DNA from 4 places in the Acidovorax sp. GW823-FHT02H02 genome. Region 1 is predicted to be linked to each of the others. Evidence: predicted binding sites of a transcription regulator. Region 1 holds the regulator's gene; each other region holds the start of a gene.
The links. Region 1 encodes FNR, which switches genes on or off when oxygen is low (the NO sensors DNR and NnrR bind a similar motif). Its sites were predicted from a motif close to TTGATNNNNATCAA; they were not measured.
Positions count from the first base shown of each region.

Region 2: the regulator FNR is predicted to act here: its motif matches at 3,291-3,304, upstream of AC1RDS_RS14600 (oxygen-binding di-iron domain-containing protein).
Region 3: the regulator FNR is predicted to act here: its motif matches at 2,970-2,983, upstream of AC1RDS_RS04460 (universal stress protein).
Region 4: the regulator FNR is predicted to act here: its motif matches at 1,962-1,975, upstream of AC1RDS_RS08425 (hemerythrin domain-containing protein).

Region 1 covers NZ_JBXAJH010000001.1:22,915-28,487, forward strand. The annotation lists gene AC1RDS_RS00110 (sulfite exporter TauE/SafE family protein) at 1-542, opposite strand, end outside; gene hemN (oxygen-independent coproporphyrinogen III oxidase) at 574-1,950, opposite strand; gene fnr (fumarate/nitrate reduction transcriptional regulator Fnr) at 2,141-2,863, shown strand; gene AC1RDS_RS00125 (hypothetical protein) at 2,886-3,179, opposite strand; gene AC1RDS_RS00130 (FixH family protein) at 3,237-3,509, opposite strand; gene ccoG (cytochrome c oxidase accessory protein CcoG) at 3,584-5,029, opposite strand; gene ccoP (cytochrome-c oxidase, cbb3-type subunit III) at 5,100-5,573, opposite strand, start outside.
Region 2 covers NZ_JBXAJH010000013.1:78,918-84,490, reverse strand. The annotation lists gene AC1RDS_RS14615 (penicillin-binding protein 1A) at 189-2,585, shown strand; gene cyaY (iron donor protein CyaY) at 2,705-3,034, opposite strand; gene lptM (LPS translocon maturation chaperone LptM) at 3,046-3,237, shown strand; gene AC1RDS_RS14600 (oxygen-binding di-iron domain-containing protein) at 3,361-4,188, shown strand; gene msrQ (protein-methionine-sulfoxide reductase heme-binding subunit MsrQ) at 4,260-4,901, opposite strand; gene msrP (protein-methionine-sulfoxide reductase catalytic subunit MsrP) at 4,949-5,573, opposite strand, start outside.
Region 3 covers NZ_JBXAJH010000003.1:186,910-192,482, forward strand. The annotation lists gene AC1RDS_RS04445 (long-chain fatty acid--CoA ligase) at 1-1,190, shown strand, start outside; gene AC1RDS_RS04450 (hypothetical protein) at 1,656-2,147, shown strand; gene AC1RDS_RS04455 (2OG-Fe dioxygenase family protein) at 2,177-2,938, shown strand; gene AC1RDS_RS04460 (universal stress protein) at 3,065-3,502, shown strand; gene AC1RDS_RS04465 (tripartite tricarboxylate transporter substrate binding protein) at 3,696-4,679, opposite strand; gene bktB (beta-ketothiolase BktB) at 4,720-5,573, opposite strand, start outside.
Region 4 covers NZ_JBXAJH010000006.1:63,221-68,793, reverse strand. The annotation lists gene AC1RDS_RS08445 (MlaD family protein) at 1-41, shown strand, start outside; gene AC1RDS_RS08440 (ABC-type transport auxiliary lipoprotein family protein) at 53-721, shown strand; gene AC1RDS_RS08435 (CsbD family protein) at 967-1,185, shown strand; gene AC1RDS_RS08430 (hypothetical protein) at 1,283-1,861, shown strand; gene AC1RDS_RS08425 (hemerythrin domain-containing protein) at 2,034-2,549, shown strand; gene AC1RDS_RS08420 (alpha/beta fold hydrolase) at 2,680-3,438, opposite strand; gene AC1RDS_RS08415 (M14 family zinc carboxypeptidase) at 3,441-4,454, opposite strand; gene AC1RDS_RS08410 (hypothetical protein) at 4,621-4,755, shown strand; gene AC1RDS_RS08405 (hypothetical protein) at 4,760-4,888, shown strand; gene trhA (PAQR family membrane homeostasis protein TrhA) at 4,899-5,549, shown strand; gene AC1RDS_RS08395 (MarC family protein) at 5,551-5,573, opposite strand, start outside.

The sequences.
Region 1 (5,573 bases):
ACCATGGTCACAGCGCCCTGCAACATGCTACCGCTGAGCGCAGCCACCAGCAGGGCCGAATAAAGCAATCCGCATGGCATGAGAGCCCAAAGCCCGCCCGCCACCAGCAGCCCACCCGGCGCGCGGACAAGGGGTTGCACGCGGCGCCAGGCCGTGCGCCCGGCCTGCTCTACCCAAGCAGGCTGTCGCGCCTGCACCATCATCATCAAACCCCAGGCCATGACCGCCACGTGCATCAGGGTCCATACCGGACTCAAGGCCATGGTTTGCTGGGTCACCCATGCCAGGCTGTCCATGGCCAGCGCGGCCAGGGCGCCCGCCCCGGCATAGCCCGCCAGGCGCCCGAAGTGAAATGCGAACAGCCGGCGAGAGGTTCCACCTTTGGGAAACCACTGAACCGGCTGAGAGACGGGGCTGCCCGCTTGCGAGCACGCCGCCTCCTGGCCGATGATCGCACTGCAAGGCGCGGAGCACATGGCCAAGCAATGGGGCCCGCCAGCGAGCCCCATGAGCAAAGCCGTTACGGCAAGGGGTGCAAGCATGAAGACCGGGGCACAGCTCGAATGATGGGTATCAGATGATGCGCGAAAACCGGGCCCGATTGCGGTCAGCCTGCAAATAGCGGTCAAACACCATGGCGATGCCGCGCACAAAGAACCAGCCCATGGGCGTTACCTTGACGCCCTCGGCACTCAATGCAACGAGCCCCTGCTCGGCCATGGACTCCAACTGCTCCAGTTCCGGCGCGAAATACTTCCGAAAATCAATGAGCCAAGCTTGATCCATGGGCTCAAACAAGACCTCGCCCTGGCACATCAGCGCCATGATGACGGCCCTGCGCACCAGGTCATCGCGATTCAGCGCCAACCCTCGCACCACGGGCAACCGCCCCTGATCCAGATGGTCGTAGTACTCCTCCAGCGATTTGGCGTTCTGGCTGTAGGTCGCGCCCACCCGGCCGATCGCGGATACGCCCAGGCCGATGAGATCGCAGTCGGGCTGGGTGCTGTAGCCCTGAAAATTGCGGTGCAGGCGCCCCTGCCGCTTGGCAACAGCCAACGCATCCGTAGGCAAGGCAAAGTGGTCCATGCCTACATAGACGTAACCTGCATCAATGAAGGCGTCCAGCGAACGCGAAAGCATGGTCACCTTGGCGGATGCGGCAGGCAGTTCTGTCGAGATGATGCGCCGCTGCGGCTTGAAACGATCAGGCAAATGGGCGTAGGCATACAAAGCGATTCGGTCGGGGCGCAATTGGGCCACCTGTGCCAGCGTGCGATCAAACGACTCGGGGGTCTGGCGCGGCAGCCCGTAAATCAAATCCACATTGACCGACTCAAAGCCCAGCGCACGAGACGCTTCCACCAGCGCAAACACCTGCTCTGCGGGCTGAATGCGGTGCACTGCCTTCTGAACCTCGGCATCAAAATCCTGCACCCCGAAGCTCAATCGATTGAAGCCCAGTTCCGCCAGCACCGCCAGCCGATCCGAAGTGACCGTGCGAGGATCCACCTCGATGGAATACTCACCACCCGGCGCAAAGGTGAAACTGCGCCGCAGCGTTGCCATGAGCTGGCGCAGTCCGTCATCCGAAAGAAAGGTCGGCGTGCCACCCCCGAGGTGCAACTGGCTGACCACCTGTCCGGTGCCGCAGTGGGCCGTGTGCAGATCAATCTCGCGGCTGAGGTAGCGCAAATACACGTCGGCACGGTCATGGTGCTTGGTGATGATCTTGTTGCAGGCACAGTAGTAGCACAACGATTCGCAAAACGGAATGTGGACATACAGCGACAGCGGCAGTGCCGTAGCGCCAAGCCGGCGCTGTGACAGCGCCAACACATAGTCCTCTTGCCCAAAAGCCTCCACAAACCGGTCAGCCGTGGGGTAGGAGGTATAGCGCGGTCCTGGTATGTCAAAACGGCGCAGAAGTTCTGGGGTAACAGCGGTCATGGGAAAATATCCTTGCGTGCATCGATACTGTGCCGTACCCTTTGATCCACGTCCTTGACCTTAATCAAGAAGGCGAATGGGCACAGGAGGGACAATTTGATTCAATTCAGCCGCCACGCGTGCACCGCGGGACAATGGAGTCCCAGCAGATACAAGCCAATTACCCAGACCTGTCCAGGTCCCAGTGCCCATGAACCCGCAAACCATCAAAGTCGCCTGCTCCAACTGTAACCTGCGAGAACTGTGCATGCCCGTAGGCCTGAACGAGCAGCAGTTGCAACGCATTGACGATATCGTGGCAGTGCGGCGAAAAATCAAGCGAGGAGGTACGCTCTTTCGCAATGGGGAGTCGTTCACCTCTCTCTATGCCATTCGCACCGGGTTTTTCAAGACCTGCGTCGCTACCGAAGATGGGCGCGACCAGGTCACAGGCTTTCAGATGGCGGGTGAAATCATTGGACTCGATGGCATCGTCAACGATCATCACACCTGTGACGCAGTCGCCCTCGAAGATGCCGAAGTGTGTGTCATGCCCTTTGATCGCATCGAAGAACTATCGCGCGAAGTCACGGCGCTGCAACACCACGTTCACAAGATCATGAGCCGGGAAATCGTTCGTGAACACGGCGTGATGCTTTTGCTGGGCAGCATGCGTGCAGAAGAGCGCCTGGCTGCGTTCCTGCTCAACCTGGTGCAACGCCTGCATGCCCGTGGGTTCTCGCAGTCCGAACTGGTATTGCGAATGACACGGGAAGAAATCGGCAGTTACCTGGGGCTCAAGCTGGAGACAGTCAGCCGCACGTTCTCGAAGTTTGTGGAAGATGGCACGGTGGAAGTCAAACAGCGCCATGTCCGCATTCTGGACACCGATGCACTCAAGCGCATTGTCAACAACCAGCAGGCTTGTCACTGATCGCTGTTCAGGCATGCAACCGTCACGGGCACGACGATGCCTTGTGGCAATCGCCCGGTCGAGCATCCGGAGGCACGGGGCAGCGGTTGAGTTCAAAGGGTGACATGGAGAGCAGCGTTGTCAACGCGCTGGCAACCATGGTAATGATCCAGAACGCAAAGAACGCAAGGGTATAGACCCCCTGGCGGGACAGAGTCAATGGCTGACCAAACCAATGAAGATCCTGTGGATCCACCATGGCGAAAACCAGCATTTCCAGGATCCCGGCCACCAGAAAAGCGGGCCATGCAATCCACATCAGGCGTTGTGTCCACATCGTGTGTTTCCTCGGGGTTGCGGAGGGCGTGTGTATGCGACCAGCTGGAACTCTGGTTCAGCGAGGCTGATCCACGGCAGGTGTCGCCGCATGGTTGCGGCCCTTGAGCGCGGGGGCCAAGCTTTTCTCTGGCTGTGCCAGCGTCTGGTTGATCTCAATCCCTTTGCGGTAATAGTCCTCCTCGACGACGGGGTCCGGCCGACTCACGGCAAGCCACAACGTAATGAAGCCGGCAATCACCACAATGACCGGTCCGGCAATCACCAGCCAGACATGCCCAAACTTCCACCATGGCTGGGGTCCGGGAGTAATAACGGGGCTGTTTGGCATGGAAACTCCTCAGGTATCAGCATATAGACCACAAGACGCCCTGCAGCGCACAGCGCGACCTTCACTCAATTGACTCAGCGTGGCACCAGGAATATGGATTTCTCTGTCACTTTGCCGCCGCTTTCCAGTGCAGATATATCGAAATGAATCGCATGGGAACCAGGGGCCGCAGATCCATACGGGATCTGCAACCGCACCGCTACCCAACGGGATTCTGCAGCACCAATGTCCACCTCCTGCTCCGAAGCCACTTCCAAGCCATCCAGCCCGCTCGCAGTAATGCGGTAGCGCTGCGCAGCCTCTGTGGCATTCATGATTTGCAGTCGATAGACATTTTCAAGCTTGCCCCCCGCAACAATGCGGGACAAGGCGGCCCGGTCACGCACGATGTCCACCTTCAGGGGTGTGCGCGTGGTCAGGCTGGCCAGCATGCCCACACACAAAGCCACCAGAACCGCGGTGTAAATGAGCACGCGAGGGCGCAGGACATGTCGCAGGATTTGCGACTGGCTCCAGCGACGCTGGACACCATTCTGGGTTGAATACCGTATCAAGCCTCTGGGGTAATGCATCTTGTCCATCACGGTATTGCAGGCATCCACGCAAAGACCACAGCCAATGCATTCATATTGCAAACCCTTGCGGATGTCGATGCCCACGGGACACACCTGCACACACAAGGTGCAGTCGATGCATTCGCCCAGACCCTTGGCCTTGTAGTCCACCGTCTTGACCCTGGGCCCGCGCGGCTCGCCGCGGGTTTCGTCATAGGTCACGATGAGGGTATCCCGATCGAACATCGCGCTCTGAAAACGCGCATAGGGGCACATGTATTTGCAAACCTGCTCCCGAAGGAAGCCGGCGTTGCCATAAGTGGCCAAGCTGTAGAAAAACACCCAGAAAATCTGCCAGGTGCCAGCAAACGCCAACAACTCGGGACCCAGTTCCCGAATCGGCACGAAATACCCGACAAAAGTGAAACCCGTCCAGAGGGAAACAGCAACCCAGACCGTCTGCTTCAAGAATTTCTTGCGAATCTTCTCAAAGGTCCAGGGACCGGCATCCAAGCGCAGACGTGCACTGCGATCACCTTCGATCTTGTGCTCTATCCACATGAATATCTCGGTATAGACCGTCTGTGGACAGGCAAAGCCACACCACAGACGACCCGCAACCGCAGTGAACAGAAACAGCGAGAGCGCTGAAATAATCAGCAAGCCCGTGAGATAGATGAAATCCTGTGGGTACAGGACCAACCCAAAAATATAGAACCGACGGGCACCAAGGTCAAACAGCACCATTTGGCGCTGGCCCCACTCCAGCCAGGGCAACCCATAGAAAACGAGCTGCGTGAGAAACACCATGACCCAACGCCAACGCGCAAAGAACCCACTGATTGATCGTGGGTAAATTTTTTTCTGGGCCTCGTAAAGGGAGACAAGTTCACCCTCCGCCGACGGCTCAGATGTGGCCGCCGCGATGGGAATGACCTTGCGCGGCGTCTTGTCGGATGATTTCATGGTGCGGACTATGGAAGCGGATAACTAGCACTTCAAAGCAGCCCCAGTCGGAACTGGAGCCACCCCGAGTTCATCGGGCTGCGGCAGGCTTGTTGGACAAGCCCCACACATACGATGCCAGCACCCCGATTTGCGCCTCGGTCAGCTTGTCAGCCTGCGCGGGCATCTGGTTCACCTTGCCATTGTTGATCATGGCAGTGATGGCCGCTTCGCCCCATCCATGCAACCAGATGTCGTCCGTGAGGTTGGGGGCGCCCAAAGCCTGGTTACCCTTGCCATCGTTGCCGTGGCAGGCAGCGCACGCCACGAACTTGGTCTTGCCCAGCGACGCCCGCAACGAATCATGCGGGCTGCCCGACAGGCTCAGCACATAGTGCGACAGATTGCGCACGTCTTCCGGTGAACCCACTGCGGCAGCCATGGGAGGCATATTGCCGATGCGCCCCTTCTCCAGCGTTTCGCGGATCTTTTCGGGGGTGCCGCCATGCAGCCAGTCAGCATCTGCCAGGTTGGGGAATCCCTTGCTGCCGCGGGCATCGGAACC
Region 2 (5,573 bases), on a different contig from region 1:
TTGACCAGCAAAGCGTTTTGGCCGCGTGCGTTGTTTTGAACGTTGTCAAAAGCAGACGATTGTTGACCGCCCAGTAGTGTCTCGGGCGCGTTCGCGTGCCACCGTGGTTGGCCGTAAGATCATGCAGCCTCCTGAATGACCGAATCGGAAGCCGCCGTTTTTATAATGCTGGTTTCTTCCGGAGCGATATGACGCCGCCGCCCACCCAAAAGCACCCCCAAAAACGCGCTTCAACGAACACCCAAAGTTCTGGCGGGTTGCGCTGGATTTTTCGCGCCTTTCTATGGGTCGGCGGGCTCGGCTTGGCGGGTGCGCTGGCCTTGCTTCTGGTCATCGGTGTGGCACTCGCCATGGCCTACCCCAATCTTCCCGACGTGTCCGACCTTGCCGACTACAGGCCCAAGCTGCCGCTGCGGATCTACTCGTCGGAGGGAGCATTGCTGGGGGAATTTGGCGACGAGCGCCGCAACCTGACTCCCATCGGGGAAATTCCCACCGTTGTGAAGGATGCTGTGCTGGCCATCGAAGACACCCGGTTCTTCCAGCACGGTGGCGTTGATTACAAAGGAATGCTGCGTGCAGTCCTGGCCAATCTGGGTCGCGTCAAAAGCCAGGGTGCATCGACCATCACAATGCAAGTGGCGCGCAATGTTTACCTTTCATCCGAAAAAACATTTACACGGAAAATTTACGAAATATTACTGACATTCAAACTCGAACATTTGCTCACAAAAGACCAGATTCTCGAGATTTATATGAATCAGATTTACCTGGGCAATCGTGCCTATGGATTTGCTGCTGCATCCGAGGCCTATTTCGGTAAACCGCTCAAGTCGGTTTCCATTGCAGAAGCGGCGATGCTGGCAGGCCTGCCCAAGGCGCCTTCTGCGTACAACCCCATCAGCAACCCCAAGCGCGCCCGGGTGCGCCAGCTCTACATCATTGAACGGATGGAAGAGAACGGCTTCATCACGGCCCAGGAAGCTGCGGCCGCAAAGAAGGAAGAACTCAAGATCCGATCAGGGCAGGACAACACGCGTGTCCATGCCGAATATGTCGCCGAGATGGTGCGGCAACTGATCTTCAGCCAGTACGGCAATGAGGCGTACACCCGCGGGCTGAACGTGTACACCACGCTGAATGCAGCCAACCAGGATGCCGCCTACGCGGCCCTGCGGCGTGGCATCATGGACTATGAGCGACGCCAGCAGTACCGCGGCCCAGAACAATTCGTCGATCTCCCCAAGGCCCCGGAGGATGTGGAGGACGCGATTGACGAAGCACTGGCCGGTCATCCGGACAATGGCGATGTCATGTCTGCCGTGGTGCTGGAGTCCACTGCACGCAAGATTGTGGCAGCGCGCGCCAATGGCGACACACTGGAGATCACGGGCGATGGGCTCAAGCCCGCACAGTCCGGTCTGAGCGACAAAGCGCCCCCCAACATCAGGATTCGGCGTGGTGCTGTCATCCGTGTTGTTAAGACGCCCAAGAACGCCTGGGAAATCACCCAATTGCCCGAGGTGGAAGGCGCCCTGGTTGCGCTGGATCCGCGCAGTGGCGCCATCAAGGCGCTGGTGGGGGGGTTTGACTTTGACAAGAACAAGTTCAACCACGCAGCGCAGGCCTGGCGCCAGCCAGGGTCCAGCTTCAAGCCATTCATCTACTCCGCGGCACTGGAGAAGGGCTTTACTCCGGCCACCGTCATCAATGACGCCCCGCTCTTTTTTGATGCAGGCGTCACCGGTGGCCAGCCCTGGGAGCCCAAGAACTACGACGGCAAATACGATGGACCCATGACCATGCGCACGGGCCTCGCAAAATCCAAGAACATGGTTTCCATCCGCATCTTGCAGGCGGTGGGCCCCAAGACGGCACAGGATTGGGTGACCCGGTTCGGATTCGAGGCAGAGAAGCACCCGGCCTACCTGACCATGGCATTGGGTGCGGGCTCGGTCACTCCGTTGCAGATGGCGTCTGCCTATTCGGTATTTGCCAATGGTGGCTACCGCGTCAACCCATGGCTGATCGCGCGCGTGACCGACCAAAAAGGTCGCGTGATTTCCGAAAACCCGGCTCCCGCTGCCAGCGAACTGCCACGCGCCATTGATGCAAGAAATGCCTTCATCATGGACAACCTGCTGCAGGAAGTCGCGCGCTCAGGAACTGCCGCCAAAGCGCAGGCCACCCTGAAACGGCCTGACTTGCATGGCAAGACCGGCACCACCAATGACTCTGTGGACGCCTGGTTCGCGGGCTATCAGCCCACCCTGACCGCAGTGACCTGGATTGGCTACGACAAACCCCGTAACCTGGGCAGCCGCGAAACCGGGGGCGGGCTGAGCTTGCCGGTGTGGATCAACTTCATGGAACAGGCCCTCAAGGGGGTGCCAGTCATGGAATCCACTGTGCCACCCGGCGTGGTGAATGTGGGCGGCGAGTGGTTCTACGAAGAATTCGCGCGCAACGCAGGCGTTGCGAAAGTGGGACAGGAAAGCCAGTCCTCCGCCCCATCGACGCTGGCCCCCCAGGCACCGCCCCCTCCCGAAGAACGCGGTCGCATCCTCGATCTGTTTCGCAACTGATTCGTTGCAGGGGGTGGTCCTGCGGTGCCTGCAAAGCGGGCGCCGCAGGCGCAATGCATGCACTGGGTTGTGCCAACGCAAGGCTGCCTACGCTCGCACCCTTTCAAGCGCCGCGTGGGTCAGGTGTGGAATCGCAAAGAGGTACCAGACTGGCGCTCTGCGTCCTGGCTCAGCTGTTGAAAGAATTCACCGGCACCCTTGGTGTCTTGCCAGGCGACCCCATCAAACCGGTAGTGGTATCCGCCCGATTTTGCCGCCATCCACACTTCATGCAGTGGTTTTTGCAGATTGATGATGATCTGGCTGCGGTTGGAGAATGTCAGGGTCACCATGCCGCCAGTGCGCTGGCTGTCCACATCGGCATCGCCATCGTCATTGATGCGATCGCAACTGCGCTCCACGGCAAGCAGCAGTTTCTCGGCCTGGTCCAGGAATTCAAGGTCGGTCATTACAATTACGCATGGTGAAAGTTTTCCAAATTCTAATCAGGACCTTTGCCCTTGCCACCAGTGCGGCGGCATTGCTGGGCTGCGGGCAGCGCGGCCCCTTGTATCTCCCCGCCGCACCCGAGGCCACACAACGGGCCACGTTGCCGGAAACGCTCTCCCCTTTAGAGACAGCACCTGCAGCACCCGCGTCCGCGCCCCGGTAACTGCACCGCCGGAGATGGCCGGCCAGTGGATGACGCAAGTCAAAAACAGAGGCTTGATTTTTATCAAGCACTGAAAACGTGGTTAATCGTACAGTCGGCGCTTTATCGCACCGCAGTATCGACATGGCCCTGGAACTCTATCGCGACAAGAATCACGCCTGCATCATGTTCACCGACCTCATCGAAGAAGATGGGCAAGCGGTCCAGGCCAACCAATTCCTGATCGTTGACGATGACACGGGCGCCATCATCGACCCGGGTGGCAACCTGGCTTTCAATGAACTGTTCATGGGGATGTCCAAGCATTTCCCCCCCAGCAAACTCTCGTACATCATTGCGTCACACGCCGATCCGGACATCATTGCCTCGCTGGACCGCTGGATGAGCACCACCCAGGCATCCCTGGTGATTTCACGCGTATGGGAGCGGTTTGCCCCACATTTCACGAAGGTGGGCAAGACCGAAAACCGCGTGATCGGCGTGCCGGACGGGGGTGGCCACCTGCCTTTGGGCCGCCATGAGCTGGTGCTGTTGCCCGCACACTTCATGCACTCCGAGGGCAACTTCCATTTCTACGATCCGGTCAGCCGCATCCTGTTCACCGGCGACCTCGGGGTGTCGATGACGTCCGGAGCCGAGGCGCGCATTCCTGTGACAGATCTGGGACCGCACATCCCGCGCATGGAAGGTTTTCACCGCCGCTACATGGTGTCCAACAAGATCCTGCGGCTGTGGGTGCGCATGGCGCGCCAGCTGGACATCGCCATGCTGGTGCCCCAGCATGGCGCTCCCATCGCGGGCAAGAAGGCAATCAACGATTTTCTGGACTGGATCGAAAACCTCATGTGCGGCATCGACCTCTTTGATGATCGCGCCTACCAGATCCCCACCGCCCACATCGACCCCGTGACCAGGCAACTGCGGCCAGCGCTGCGGGCAGTCAACGCGTAAGCATAAATACTTGGTAAAAAAGCCTCCAGCGCTTACACAACAATCAATTGAAGCTATAAATAATATAGCGATCAAGGTATCGAAGCAGCCTTGCCCTGCCCCGCCGGCCGCGATGCACCGGCGGCCATGCGCCGCCACAGGCGCCAGCCCAGCAGCACCGCGAGGATGGCACCATAGAGGGCGACTTCCGCAAAATCGTTCTTGCCGGCGCGCATCCAGAAAAAATGCAGGATCGCCAATCCTGCCCCCCCATGCACCGCCCGGTGCAGGGCCTGCCAGCGGCGCCCTCCCAGTGCCCGAACGGCCCGGTTGAACGAGGTTGCCGCCAGCAATGTCAGCAGGCAAAACGCCAGGAAACCCACCAGGATAAAGGGGCGTTTGGCAATGTCGCGGGTGATTTCCGCCAGGTCAAAGCCCATGTCGAACCAGCTGTAGCTCAACAGGTGCAGCAGCGCATAGAAATACACAAACAGCCCCAGCATGCGCCGAAAACGGGCCAGTTGCGGGCTGGCGGTCACCACGCGCAGCGGCGTCACGGCCAGCACAAGGCACAGGGCCCGCAAGGTCCAGTCGCCGGTGGCGCGGACCAGGGCCTCGGCGGGGTTGGCACCCAACTGGTCCGTGGCTGCGGCGTAAACCAGCCACGACAGGGGCAGCAGGCACAGCACGAACAGCACCGGCTTTGCCACTGGATGGAGCAGGAGTTTTTTCATGGCACGACGGACCGAATGCTTCGCCAGGGGGCCGCAACGGCGCTGGATCAGTAAAACTTCTGGAGATCCATGCCGGCGTAGAGCTGTCCCACCTGGGCCTCGTAGCCGTTGAACATCAGTGTCTTGCGTTTCTTGGCGAACAAGCCGTCTTCGCCGATGCGGCGCTCGGTGGCCTGGCTCCAGCGCGGGTGATCCACGTTGGGGTTCACGTTGGAATAGAACCCGTATTCCTGCCGGGCCGCCTTGTTCCAGGCGGTTCCCGGCTCTTTCTCGACAAAGCGGATCTTCACGATGCTCTTGGCACTCTTGAACCCGTATTTCCACGGCACCACCAGGCGCACCGGGGCACCGTTCTGGTTAGGCAACACTTCCCCATACATGCCGAAGGCCAGCAGGGTGAGCGGGTGCATGGCCTCGTCCATGCGCAGACCTTCCACATAGGGCCAGTCCAGCACGCGCGAGCCCACATAAGGCATCGTGGCCTTGTCGGCCAGCGTCACGAACTCCACATACTTGGCGCTGCCCTGCGGCTCCACGCGCCGGATCAGCTCGGCCAGCGAGTAACCCACCCAGGGGATGACCATGGACCAGCCCTCCACGCAACGCAGGCGATAGATGCGTTCTTCCTGCGCGCTGAGCTTGAGCAGGTCTTCGATACCGTACTTGCCGGGC
Region 3 (5,573 bases), on a different contig from region 1:
AATGGCTGAGCACCCGGCATCCCTTGCCTGCATTGGAGGGGGGGTGCACCTACGCCTGGACGGATGCTGTAGCCTGCTCCGACATGTCCCCCGCATTGGCGGTGGGGCCCGACGACCTGGCGCTGCTGCCCTACACCAGTGGCACCACGGGGCTGCCCAAGGGCTGCATGCACCTGCACAAAAGCATCATGCACAACGCAGTGGCCAGCAGCCTGTGGGGCAATGGTTCGGCCGACAACGTAACGCTGGCGGTGGTGCCCATGTTCCACATCACCGGCATGGTGAGCGTGATGCATACGGCCATCTACTGCGGCGCCACCCTGGTCGTCATGCCCCGGTGGGACCGCGACCTGGCGGGGCGCCTCATATCGCGCTACCAGGTCACCACCTGGACCAATATTCCCACCATGGTCATCGACCTGCTGGGCAGCCCGAATTTTGCGAGCTACGACCTCTCCAGCCTGGCTTACATCGGCGGTGGCGGCGCTGCCATGCCGCAGGCCGTGGCGCAGCGCCTGCTGGAGCAATACGGCCTGCGCTATGCCGAAGGCTATGGCCTGACCGAGACGGCGGCGCCGTCGCATTCCAACCCGCCTGACCACCCCAAGCAGCAGTGCCTGGGCATTCCGTTCATGGGTACCGATGCGCGCGTGATCGATCCCGAAACCCTGCAGGAAATGCCCGTGGGCGAGCAGGGCGAGATCATCATTCATGGCCCCGAGGTGTTCCAGGGCTACTGGAAGCGGCCCGACGCCACGGCGGCGGCCTTCATCGAGTTCGACGGCAAGCGCTTCTTCCGCTCGGGCGACCTGGGCCGCATGGACGAGGAAGGCTACTTCTTCCTGACCGACCGCCTCAAGCGCATGATCAATGCGAGCGGCTTCAAGGTCTGGCCGGCCGAGGTCGAGGCGCTGATGTTCCGCCACCCCGCGATCCAGGAGGCCTGCATCATTGCCGCCAAGGACAGCTACCGGGGCGAGACGGTTAAGGCCGTCGTGGTGCTGCGCGCAAGCCACCAGGATACGACCGAGCAGCAGATCATCGACTGGTGCCGCGAGAACATGGCGGTGTACAAGGTGCCGCGCATCGTGCAGTTTGTAACGGCGCTGCCCAAGAGCGGCAGCGGCAAGGTGATGTGGCGGTTGCTGCAGGAAAAAGAACCGGCAGACGCTACCGCTTCAGGAGGCTGATTGCCCGGCGCCCGCCGGTGCAAACCCGAAAGGGCGCCGGCCTAAAACCCATGGCATGGACCACCTCGCGGTGGGCATCGCAATGTGATTGCCGGTTTCCGGGAGCGACAGGTCTTACACACGCACGCTGAATGTGCCAGTGGGGGTGGCAAGCAGGGCCGGGGCATCCAAATTGGCACGGACGAAGTGGTGGCGTTCGCAGGGCAACGCGGTCTCCTGGGCCGGGCGGGGGATGGCTCCATGCCACTGCACGCAGCTGCAGGGGGCACTGCTGCAGATGTGTGGTTTGTCAGACGCTCTCAAATGCATAGCAAAAAGCGCTTTGAAGTAGGGCGCTGAAGCCGATATTCATGGCGCTCATTGGGTGGCAATTGACTATTTGCTTACATTTTTTGCGCGGCCTTTGCCAGAAAACACCGCCGATCTTGTTACAAAGGGGCCATTCCGATTCACAGAGACTCAACCATGAACCTCACCTTTCGCCACCTGATTTCCGGGGCCGCCACGGCGGTGCTGCTGGTTGCAGCCACCGGCGCCCATGCCCAGGCCTATGTCAATGCCACCGTGGGAGGGCAGGTGGTCCCCGGCGTGTATGGACGCATCGACATTGGCAATGCGCCGCCGCCACCGCTGATCTACGCCGAGCCCGTGATTATCCAACGGCCGGCGGTGATGGTGCCGCGCTCGCCGATCTACATGCATGTGCCGCCCGGCCATGCCAAGAACTGGGCCAAGCACTGCGCCCGCTACAACGCCTGCGGCCAGCCGGTGTACTTCGTGAAAGAGCCTGTGCGCGGCCAGTACTACGGCGGCCAGCCTGGCAACTACGGTCGGGATGACCGCCACTGGAATGATGATCGCCGGGGCGGCGGCAAGCACGACCGCGGCGACCGCCGGGACGGGCGTGGCGATGGCCGTGGTGAAGGCCGTGGCAAAGGCCACGGAAACCGCGACTGAGCGGCCAGCGTTGCCTTAAGCTCGGCTGCATGGCCGAAGTCACTTTTTCTCCTCCTTTCACCGGTCCCGAGGGCGTGGCCGACCAGCTGCGCAAGACCGGCTACGCTGTGCTGTCGCCACCCGATGTGGCTGCGTGGTCCGGTTGCCGCCTCGCTGATCTGCAGGCCCTTGCGCCTGACTGGGCCGCGTTGCCCCCCGATGATTTTCTGAAGGACGGTGGCCGCTACCGTCGCCGTCGCCATGCCTGTTTTGAAGTGGTGCACGGCGAGGTGGTGCAGGTGGCGCACCGGGCGCACTGGCAGCCGCTCGAATACAACGCACTGCATGGCGGCATGGAGCGCTGGTTTGCCCCGATGGCGGCCGAGACGGTGGCGCGGCCTGTGTGGAGGCAGCTGCTGGCGGCGCTGGCCGCGCTGTCCGACACGGTGTTTGCCGCGCCCGACGTGCCCGCGCGCTGGTTTGTCGAGGCGCACCAGTTTCGTATCGACACCACCGATGGCATTGGCCGCCCCACGCCCGAAGGCGCGCACCGCGATGGTGTGGACCTGGTGGCGGTGTTTCTGGTGGCCCGCGAGGGCGTGAAGGGCGGTGAAACGCGGGTGTTCGAGGCGGCGGGCCCGGCGGGCCAGCGCTTTACCCTGAGCGCGCCCTGGTCGCTGATGCTGCTGGACGATGCCCGCATGATCCACGAGACCACGCCTATCCAGCCCCTGGTGCCCGGTGGTTACCGCGACACGCTGGTGGTAACCTGCCGGCGCGGAAGCTTTCAGGGGGCGGATGCGGTGGCCTAGGGTGCAGGCCGGGTTGCCGCGGCACCATGATTTGATGCGAATCAAGATGCAGGCCAGAATGGACCGCCACACTGACTCCCTATTTCCAGGCCTTTGCCTGGCCCCATCAACTTGAGGAGAAGCACCATGTTCAAGCACATTCTGGTTCCTGTGGACGGCTCCAAGACCTCCATGCTCGCGGTGTCCAAGGCGGCAGCCTTGGCCAAGACGTTTGGCAGTGCCGTCACGGCGCTGTATGTGATCGATCCCTACCCGTTCACGGGCGTGGGGGCAGATTTTGCCTATGGCCAGGCGCAATACCTGAGTGCCGCGACGGCCGAGGCCAGCAGTGCACTCGACGCCACCAAGCAGGCCATGGCCGATGCGGGCGTGCAGGTCACTGCCGTGGTGGGCGAGGGCCATGCGGTGCATGACGCCATCGTGCGGGCCGTCGAAAGCACGGGCGCCGACCTCATCGTGATGGGCTCGCACGGCCGCCGTGGCCTGGAAAAACTGGTGCTGGGCAGCGTCACGCAGCGCGTGCTGGGCGTGGTGCATGTTCCGGTGCTGGTGGTGCGCGACTGAGCGTTACTGCTCCATGAAAAACGGCTCCTTGCGGAGCCGTTTTCCGTTTTGATTCTCGATCAGCCTGCGCATCACCCGCAGCCTGCTGATCGTGGAATGGGCACGCCCCAGACCAGTGCACCCGTGGAACTGGCTTCGCCAGGCCACCGGGTGCGTCCCCCTTCAGGGGGAAGGTGCGAAGCACCTCAGGGGGTCACTCAATTTTTGCACCCGAGGCCTCCACGATGCCCTTCCACTTGGCGTAGTCGATCTTGAGCAGGGTGCCGAACTGTGCTGCCGACATGGCTTCGGGTTCTGCGCCCTGGGCCTGGATGGCGGCCTTCATGTCGGCAGTGGCCAACAGCTTGTTGATTTCGGCGTTGAGGGTGCTCACCACGGCGGCAGGCGTGCCGGCCGGGGCGAGCACGCCATACCAGGTGCTCACGTCAAAGTCCTTGAAGCCCGATTCGGCCACGGTGGGCACCTCGGGCAGCGACGAGCTGCGCTTGGCCGAGGTCACGGCCAGGGGGCGCAGCTTGCCCGACTTGATCTGGCCCATGGCCGAGGGCACCGAAGACACCAGCAGGTCCACATTGCCCGCCAGGGCATCCATCAGCGCAGGGTTGGAGCCCTTGTAGGGAATGTGGCTGAGCTTGATGCCTGCGGCTTTCTCGAACAGGTCGCCGGCCAGGTGGATGGAGGTGCCGTTGCCGGGCGAACCATAGGTGATGGTGCCGGGCGCGGCCTTGGCGGCGGCCACCACGTCGGCCAGGGTCTTGTACTTGCTGTTGACGCTGGTGGCGATGATCACGGGGGTCCAGGCCACATGGGCCACGGCGGTCAGGTCCTTGGTGGGGTCCCAGGGGAGGTTCTTGTAGAGCCAGGGGCCGATCACCAGGTTGTCTTTCTGGCCCATCACGATGTCGTAGCCCGTGGGCGCAGCCTTCACGGCCTCGCCGATGCCGATGGTGCCGCCGGCGCCGGCCTTGTTGTCGGCCACCACGGTCCATTTGGCGCTTTCGGTGAGCCGGGTGGCTACCAGGCGCGACAGGATGTCGGTGCCGCCTCCGGGCGGGAAGGGCACGATCAGGCGGATGGGCTTGGTGGGGTAGCTGGCTGCCGGTGCGGGGGCCTGGGCATACGCCGATGTGCCCACGGCCAAGGCCAGGGCGGTGAAGGTAATCAGTTTGCGCATCATTCTTGAAGGTATTGAAGGATTCAGAAAACAGTGCGTGCCATTACACGCGCTCAAAAATGGCGGCAATGCCCTGGCCGCCGCCAATGCACATTGTGACCAGCGCGTAGCGGCCCTGGATGCGTTGCAGCTCATGCAGGGCCTTCACGGTGATCAGCGCGCCGGTGGCACCAATCGGGTGGCCCAGCGAAATGCCCGAGCCATTGGGGTTGACCTTGGCCGGGTCCAGGCCCAGGTCGCGCGTGACGGCGCAGGCCTGGGCGGCAAAGGCTTCGTTGGCCTCGATCACATCGAGGTCGTTCACCGTGAGGCCGGCCTTCTTGAGCGCCAGCTGCGTGGCGGGCACGGGGCCAATGCCCATGTACTTGGGGTCCACGCCCGCATGGGCGTAGGCCACCAGGCGGGCCAGCGGCTTGGCGCCACGGGCCTTGGCGGCCCCGGCTTCCATCAGCACCACGGCGGCGGCGGCGTCGTTGATGCCCGAGGCGTTGCCAGCGGTCACCGTGCCGTTTTCCTTGGCGAAAACGGGCTTGAGCTTGGCCATGTCTGCCATCGTGGCACCGGGGCGGAAGTGCTCGTCGGTGGCGTACTGCACATCGCCCTTCTTGGCTCTAAGGGTGACGGGCACGATCTGGTCCTTGAACACGCCGTTTTGCGTGGCGCGCTCGGCACGGTTGTGGCTTTCCACGGCCAGGCGGTCCTGGTCTTCGCGGCTGATGCCCCATTTGGCAGCGATGTTCTCGGCCGTCACACCCATGTGGATGTTGTGGAAGGGGTCGTGCAGGGCGCCGATCATCATGTCGATCATCTTGGTGTCGCCCATGCGCGCGCCAAAGCGCGTGGCCAGGCTGGCATAGGGTGCGCGGCTCATGTTCTCGGCGCCAGCGCCGATGGCCA
Region 4 (5,573 bases), on a different contig from region 1:
CGGGCGAGCCCGGTTTCGAGGCGCCCGTGGTCCAACCCTGATGCAATTCGCCATGAAAACTACCAAAACCATAGCTGCTGGCGCTTGTAAAAAAAGCGCTGCAGCCGTATTTGCTGCTGCTTTTCTGGCGGGATGCTCGGCCTTGCCTTCACCGCCGTCACGCCCCGTGCACTACGACTTTGGCCCGGGCGCCATGGCACCCGTGCCCGCCGACCGGCGCGCGCCCCTGCCGCCCCTGGCGCTGGCCGATCTGGAGGCACCGGGCCTGGTCGAAGGCAGCACCGCCGTGCTGTACCGCCTGGCCTACGCCGACGCCCGGCAGCTGCGCCCCTACCGCCAGGCCCGCTGGAGCCAGCCGCCCGCGCAACTGGTGCAGCAGCGCCTGCGCGATCAGCTGGGCCAGCGCCGCGCCGTGCTCACGGCCGAGAGCGGTGCGGCCCAGGCGCGCTCCGCTGGGAAGCTGCCCACCGTGTTGCGGGTGGAGCTGGAGGAGTTCAGCCAGGTCTTCACCAGCGCCACCGAAAGCGCCGGTCTGGTGCGCCTGCGTGCCACGCTGGCAGAACCCGCTGCGACTGGTGAAACGCTGCTGGGTCAGCGCGTGTTCATCGTGCAGCGACCGGCCACCAGCGCGGATGCCGCCGGCGGCACGCGGGCCCTGGTAGAAGCCACCGACCAGCTGGCCCAGGAACTGGTGCAGTGGCTGGAGCAGCTGGGGCGCTGATCAGCCCCTGAACCGGGTGTGCCCCCGGGGAGAGGGCGGCGCTGTGTGGGGTGTGGCGCCGTCCGTGCAAAGCTGCAACCCGCGTCCTTGCCTGCCATGTCCGTAGGCCTGCGCTGACGCGTGTTTCGCGGCGTGGCCTACGCGGTGCGACGGGCATCGTTTCTACAGTGGACTCCATCGCATCACGCAGATGTTCCACGCATTCCGGGTGGATGGCAGAGGCGAAATTTCCGAGGAAGCGCACCATGAACGAAGACACCCTTCAAGGCAACTGGAAGCAGTTCAAAGGCCAGCTGGTCGAACAGTGGGGCAAGCTCACCGATGACGATTTCGATGTGATCGCAGGCCGTCGCGATCAGTTGCTGGGCAAGCTGCAGGAACGCCATGGCATCGCCCGCGATGTGGCGGAAAAGCAGCTCAAGGAATGGCAGGGACGCCATCCTGAATTCCGCTTCAGGGACTGACGCTTCTTGCGCACCAGCCCCCAAAACCGTTGAACCACTTTTGTCTGCGCACAGGTGCCGCGGCAACTGCGCAGCAGACTACCCTGAGGACCAAGCCATGAAAATCGCACGCACCCTGATTGCCACCATCACCGCCGGCCTGCTGGCCACGAGCGCCTTCGCAATGACCCAGCCGGAGTACAAGGCGGCGAAGGACACCATCTCGGCCGAATACAAGGCCAGCAAAGACAAGTGCAATGCCCTGACGGGCAATGCCAAGGACATTTGTGCCAAGGAAGCCAAGGGCCACGAAGACGTTGCCATGGCCGAACTGGATGCCAGGTACAAGCCCAGCGCCAAGGCGGAGTACAAGGCCCGCGTGGCCCGTGCCGACGCCGACTACGCCGTCGCCAAGGAAAAATGCGACGACCTCAGCGGCAACGCCAAGGACGTCTGCATGAAGGACGCCAAGGCCGCCCATGTGACCGCCAAGGAAAACGCCAAGGTGAGCGAAGCGCGGGCCCAGCCCGCCGACACACCCGCCGCCAAGGGTGCTGCCGTGGCCGAGGCGCGCAAGGACGCCGCCGCCGAGAAGAACGAGGCCAACTACAAGGCCGCCAAAGAGCGTTGCGACACCCTGCAGGGCGATGTGAAGTCCAAATGCGTGGACGAGGCCAAGCGCATGTACGGCCAATGAACGGCAGCAGGGAACATCCTGGCGGATGCCCCTGCTGGCGATGCCCACGAGCCCCGCCCTGCGCGGGGTTTTTGCATGCGGGCGGCCATGCGCCGCGCACATGACTTGCGTCAATACTCCGGTCAGCCTGCCCCCCTAAGCTGGCGCTTTTTTTGAACGCAAGGAAGCAAAGATGGCTGCACTGCAATGGTCGGAGGCGCTGGCGCTGGACCTGCCGCCCATGGATGACACCCACCGCGAGTTTGTCGATCTGCTGGCGGCGGTGGAAGCCGCCGACAACGCCACCCTGGTAGCCACGTGGCAGGCACTGGTGGAGCACACCGAGCAGCATTTTGGCCAGGAGGATGCCTGGATGGCTTCCACCGGCTTTGCCGCGGGCAACTGCCATGCCATGCAGCACAAGGTGGTGTTGCAGGTCATGCGCGACGGCGCCGCGCGTGCGGTGGACAAGGGCGAGCTGCATGTGGTGCGTGCCATGGCGGCCGAGCTGGCGCTGTGGTTTCCCCAGCATGCGCAGAGCATGGACGCCGCTCTCGCCCTGCATCTGCGCCGGGTGGGCTTTGATGCGACCACGGGGGTGGTGCATGCGCCCGATGCGCTGCCAGATGGTTTGCTCCATGGCTGCGGTGGCGCCAGCTGCTCGGACGAGGGCGCCGCGCCTACCGCTGTGGCCGCAGCCGTGGCCTGAACGGCGGTGGCTGGGTGCCTGGGCTGCGGCCGGGCACTTCTGATGTTTGCGCTGTTTTGATGGCTACTGGCGCTTTATGGAGGGGCGCTCTCTGTGCTTTTTGTCTCGATTCCCGTTCGACCTGCCCGGGTCATGGGGCCGTGGCCGCCCGCCATTGCTGCACCTGTTCTATCACCCACTGGGGCGCATCCAGCGGCAGATCGTGCCCCGCATCGGCATGCAGCGCCAGGGCGCAGTGCCAGCCATGGGCAATGGCTTGCGAGCAGCGGCTGTCCACCAGCTGGTCGTTCTGGCTGGCCAGCAGCAGGATGCGGGGGGTGGGCGCCAAGGCGGGCGCGCGGTAGCGGGCCGCCGCCACCAGCTGGCGCAGGGCGTTGGCGGCCGACACCGGGCGCAGGGTGCGGGCGGCCACCCAGTCACCGATGACGGCGCTGCGCGGATCGGGCGCGTTGCTCGTGAGCCGCCACACCGTGCGTTCGATGGCTGCGGCCGAGCGGGGAAGCAGCGCCAGTTCCAGCAACGCCGCATAGTTGCGGGGGCGCAGCCGGTGAAAAAAGGGGCTGAACGGGCGAAAGCTGGTGTTCACCAGCACGCAGCCGCTGATTTCTTGCGGTATCGTGCGGGCCCATTCGGTGGCCACCATGGCGCCCAGCGACATCGCAAACAGATGCAACGGCGGGTGCACCCCTTGCCTTGCCAGCTCGGCGCGGCAGGCCGCCACCATGCCCTGCACGGTGGCCGGGCTTTGCCGTGCATGGAACAGGCCGTTGCCCGGCAGGTCGATCGACACGACACGGGTCCCGGGCCATGCGCTCTGGAAATCGCCAGCAAAGCGGCCCCAGTGGGCGGTCTCGCGGGTCAGGCCGCGCAGCAGAACCCAGGTGTCCATGTTCAATACCACTCGGCCAGCGCGTTGACGCGGCGTTGCGCGTAATGTTCGGCGCCGGGCACCCACCGCTGGTGGCTGCAGGCTGCGCGCGACAGAAAATCGAGCAGCGCCAGATGCCGGCGCAGCACCCGCTGCTGGCGGTGGTCGATCAGCGGATTGAAGATGCCCAGGCGGGAGAACAGCTGGCGCGGGTTCTTCTTGATCCAGATCCACGAGCCCATCTCCAGCGTCAGCGGCAGGAAGATGCGCCCCGCTTGCTCGCAGGACTGCAGGTACAGGTAGTCCCACAGGTCACCATGGGCCAGGTACTGCGCGCTCTGGGGTTCGATGATGTACTGGTGGTTGCTGTGGGCCTGCAGGAAGATGTCCTTCAGTGCATGCAGTTCGTTCAGGTGCGCAATGGGCTTGCGGGTGTGGGCAAACGGAAACCACAGGCGGTCGCGCACCCCGAAGCCCGAATGGCAGTCCAGCGCAAGGCTGAAGGGGCGGGGCAGCAGCTCGGCGCCCACCACCTCGCACAAGGCCTGGCTTTCGACTTCCATGGGCGCGCCCGGGTGGCCCCGGTACCAGGGCAGGCCGGCGCTCAGCCGCTGTCCACCCATCAGAAAAGGCACGCGGTCCAGGGCCTGCACCGGCGCATTGCGCATCAGATCCACCCCGTTCGGGTTGGCGCGGGTGGCCGCCCACATGCCGCCGGGGTTGACGATGGGCATGAACACCAGGCGCACCTGTTCGAGCTGCTGGTGCAGCGTGGTGTCCCAGCGCAGTCGCATGGCGATGTTCTGCAGATAGGCCAGCACCACCTCGGCGCCGATGCGTTCCAGGCCATGCACTCCCCCAAAAAATCCCACGGCAGGGATGTGCGGGCTGGTGTTGCCAATGCCGATCGAATAGATGGGAAAGCGCTGGCCCGATGCCACGCTGACCTCGCGCACCACGCGCACCTGCAGGTCGGGGCCGCCCTGCTCGATGATCTTTTCCAGGGCCAGCAGTTCGGGCAGAACGTTTTCGGGCACGGTGGTGGAGGGCGGTGTGGCAGGGGGGAAGACGCCGCAGCATACCGCTCGCTTGGCCTGCCGTGTGAATCCAGGGGGTGGGTGTGGCAAATGTGCCGACGGACGCCAAACTGTCACACAGCGCAGGTAACTTGCAACAGCCAACCACCTCTTTCAAAGGCCTCGCATGCTGTGGAAACTGCTCGGATTGCAGAGACTCTTCGACGACCTGTTCGACGAACGCTGGCGTTGGCTGGATTTGCCGGGCAACGACTGCTTCTCTTATGAAGAATTCACCACCCCATCGCCCGCACAGGATTGACGCCTTGCGCTGGCTGATGCTGTGCGGCCTGGTGGGCTGCGGCATGGCGTGGGGCGTGGTGGAGCTTTTTGCCCTGCAGCGGGCGCGCTACCACGCCTGGCGCGATCGCCAGCAGACCGCGCTGCCGCACTAGGTGCGCGGCGATGGGCCGGTCTCTCCTCACGGGCAGCGCCGGGCGTGCGCAAAGCCGGGACGAGGAAACCGCCAATGCGGCCAGCCACGCCGTGGCGTTGATCGCCGCCCTGGGCGCCGGTTGCTGGCTGGTGTCGTGGGGGCGCAGCCTGAGCGCCGAGGGCTTTGCCGGCATCTGCGTTTTTGTGGCAACGATGGTGTGGCTGTACCTGGCGTCCACCGTGTACCACGCCTTGCCGGATGGCCGGGCCAAGCGTGTTTTCCTGAGGCTGGACCACGGTGCGGTGTTCCTGTTCATTGCGGGCAGCTACACGGCTTTTGCGGCGGGGCATCTGGGGGAACCTGGGGGTCGCTTCATTCTGGCCCTGGTGTGGCTGGTAGCTGCTGCAGGCACGGCGCTCAAGGCCATGGGCCGGCTGTCATCGCCCTGGTTGTCCACGGGCGGGTATCTCGCCATGGGGTGGCTGGTGCTGCTGGCGGCAGTGCCCATCCTGGAGCGTGCGTCGACGGCCGGGGCGCAATGGCTGGTGGCCGGGGGCTGCTCCTATACCCTGGGCGTGGTCTTTTTTGTGCTGGACGCCCGCATCCGCTACGCCCATGCGGTATGGCATGGCTTCGTTGCGGCGGGCACCGCGTGCCACACCTGGGCGGTGCTTGGTTGAGCTATCGCGCCCCGAGAATGGGGA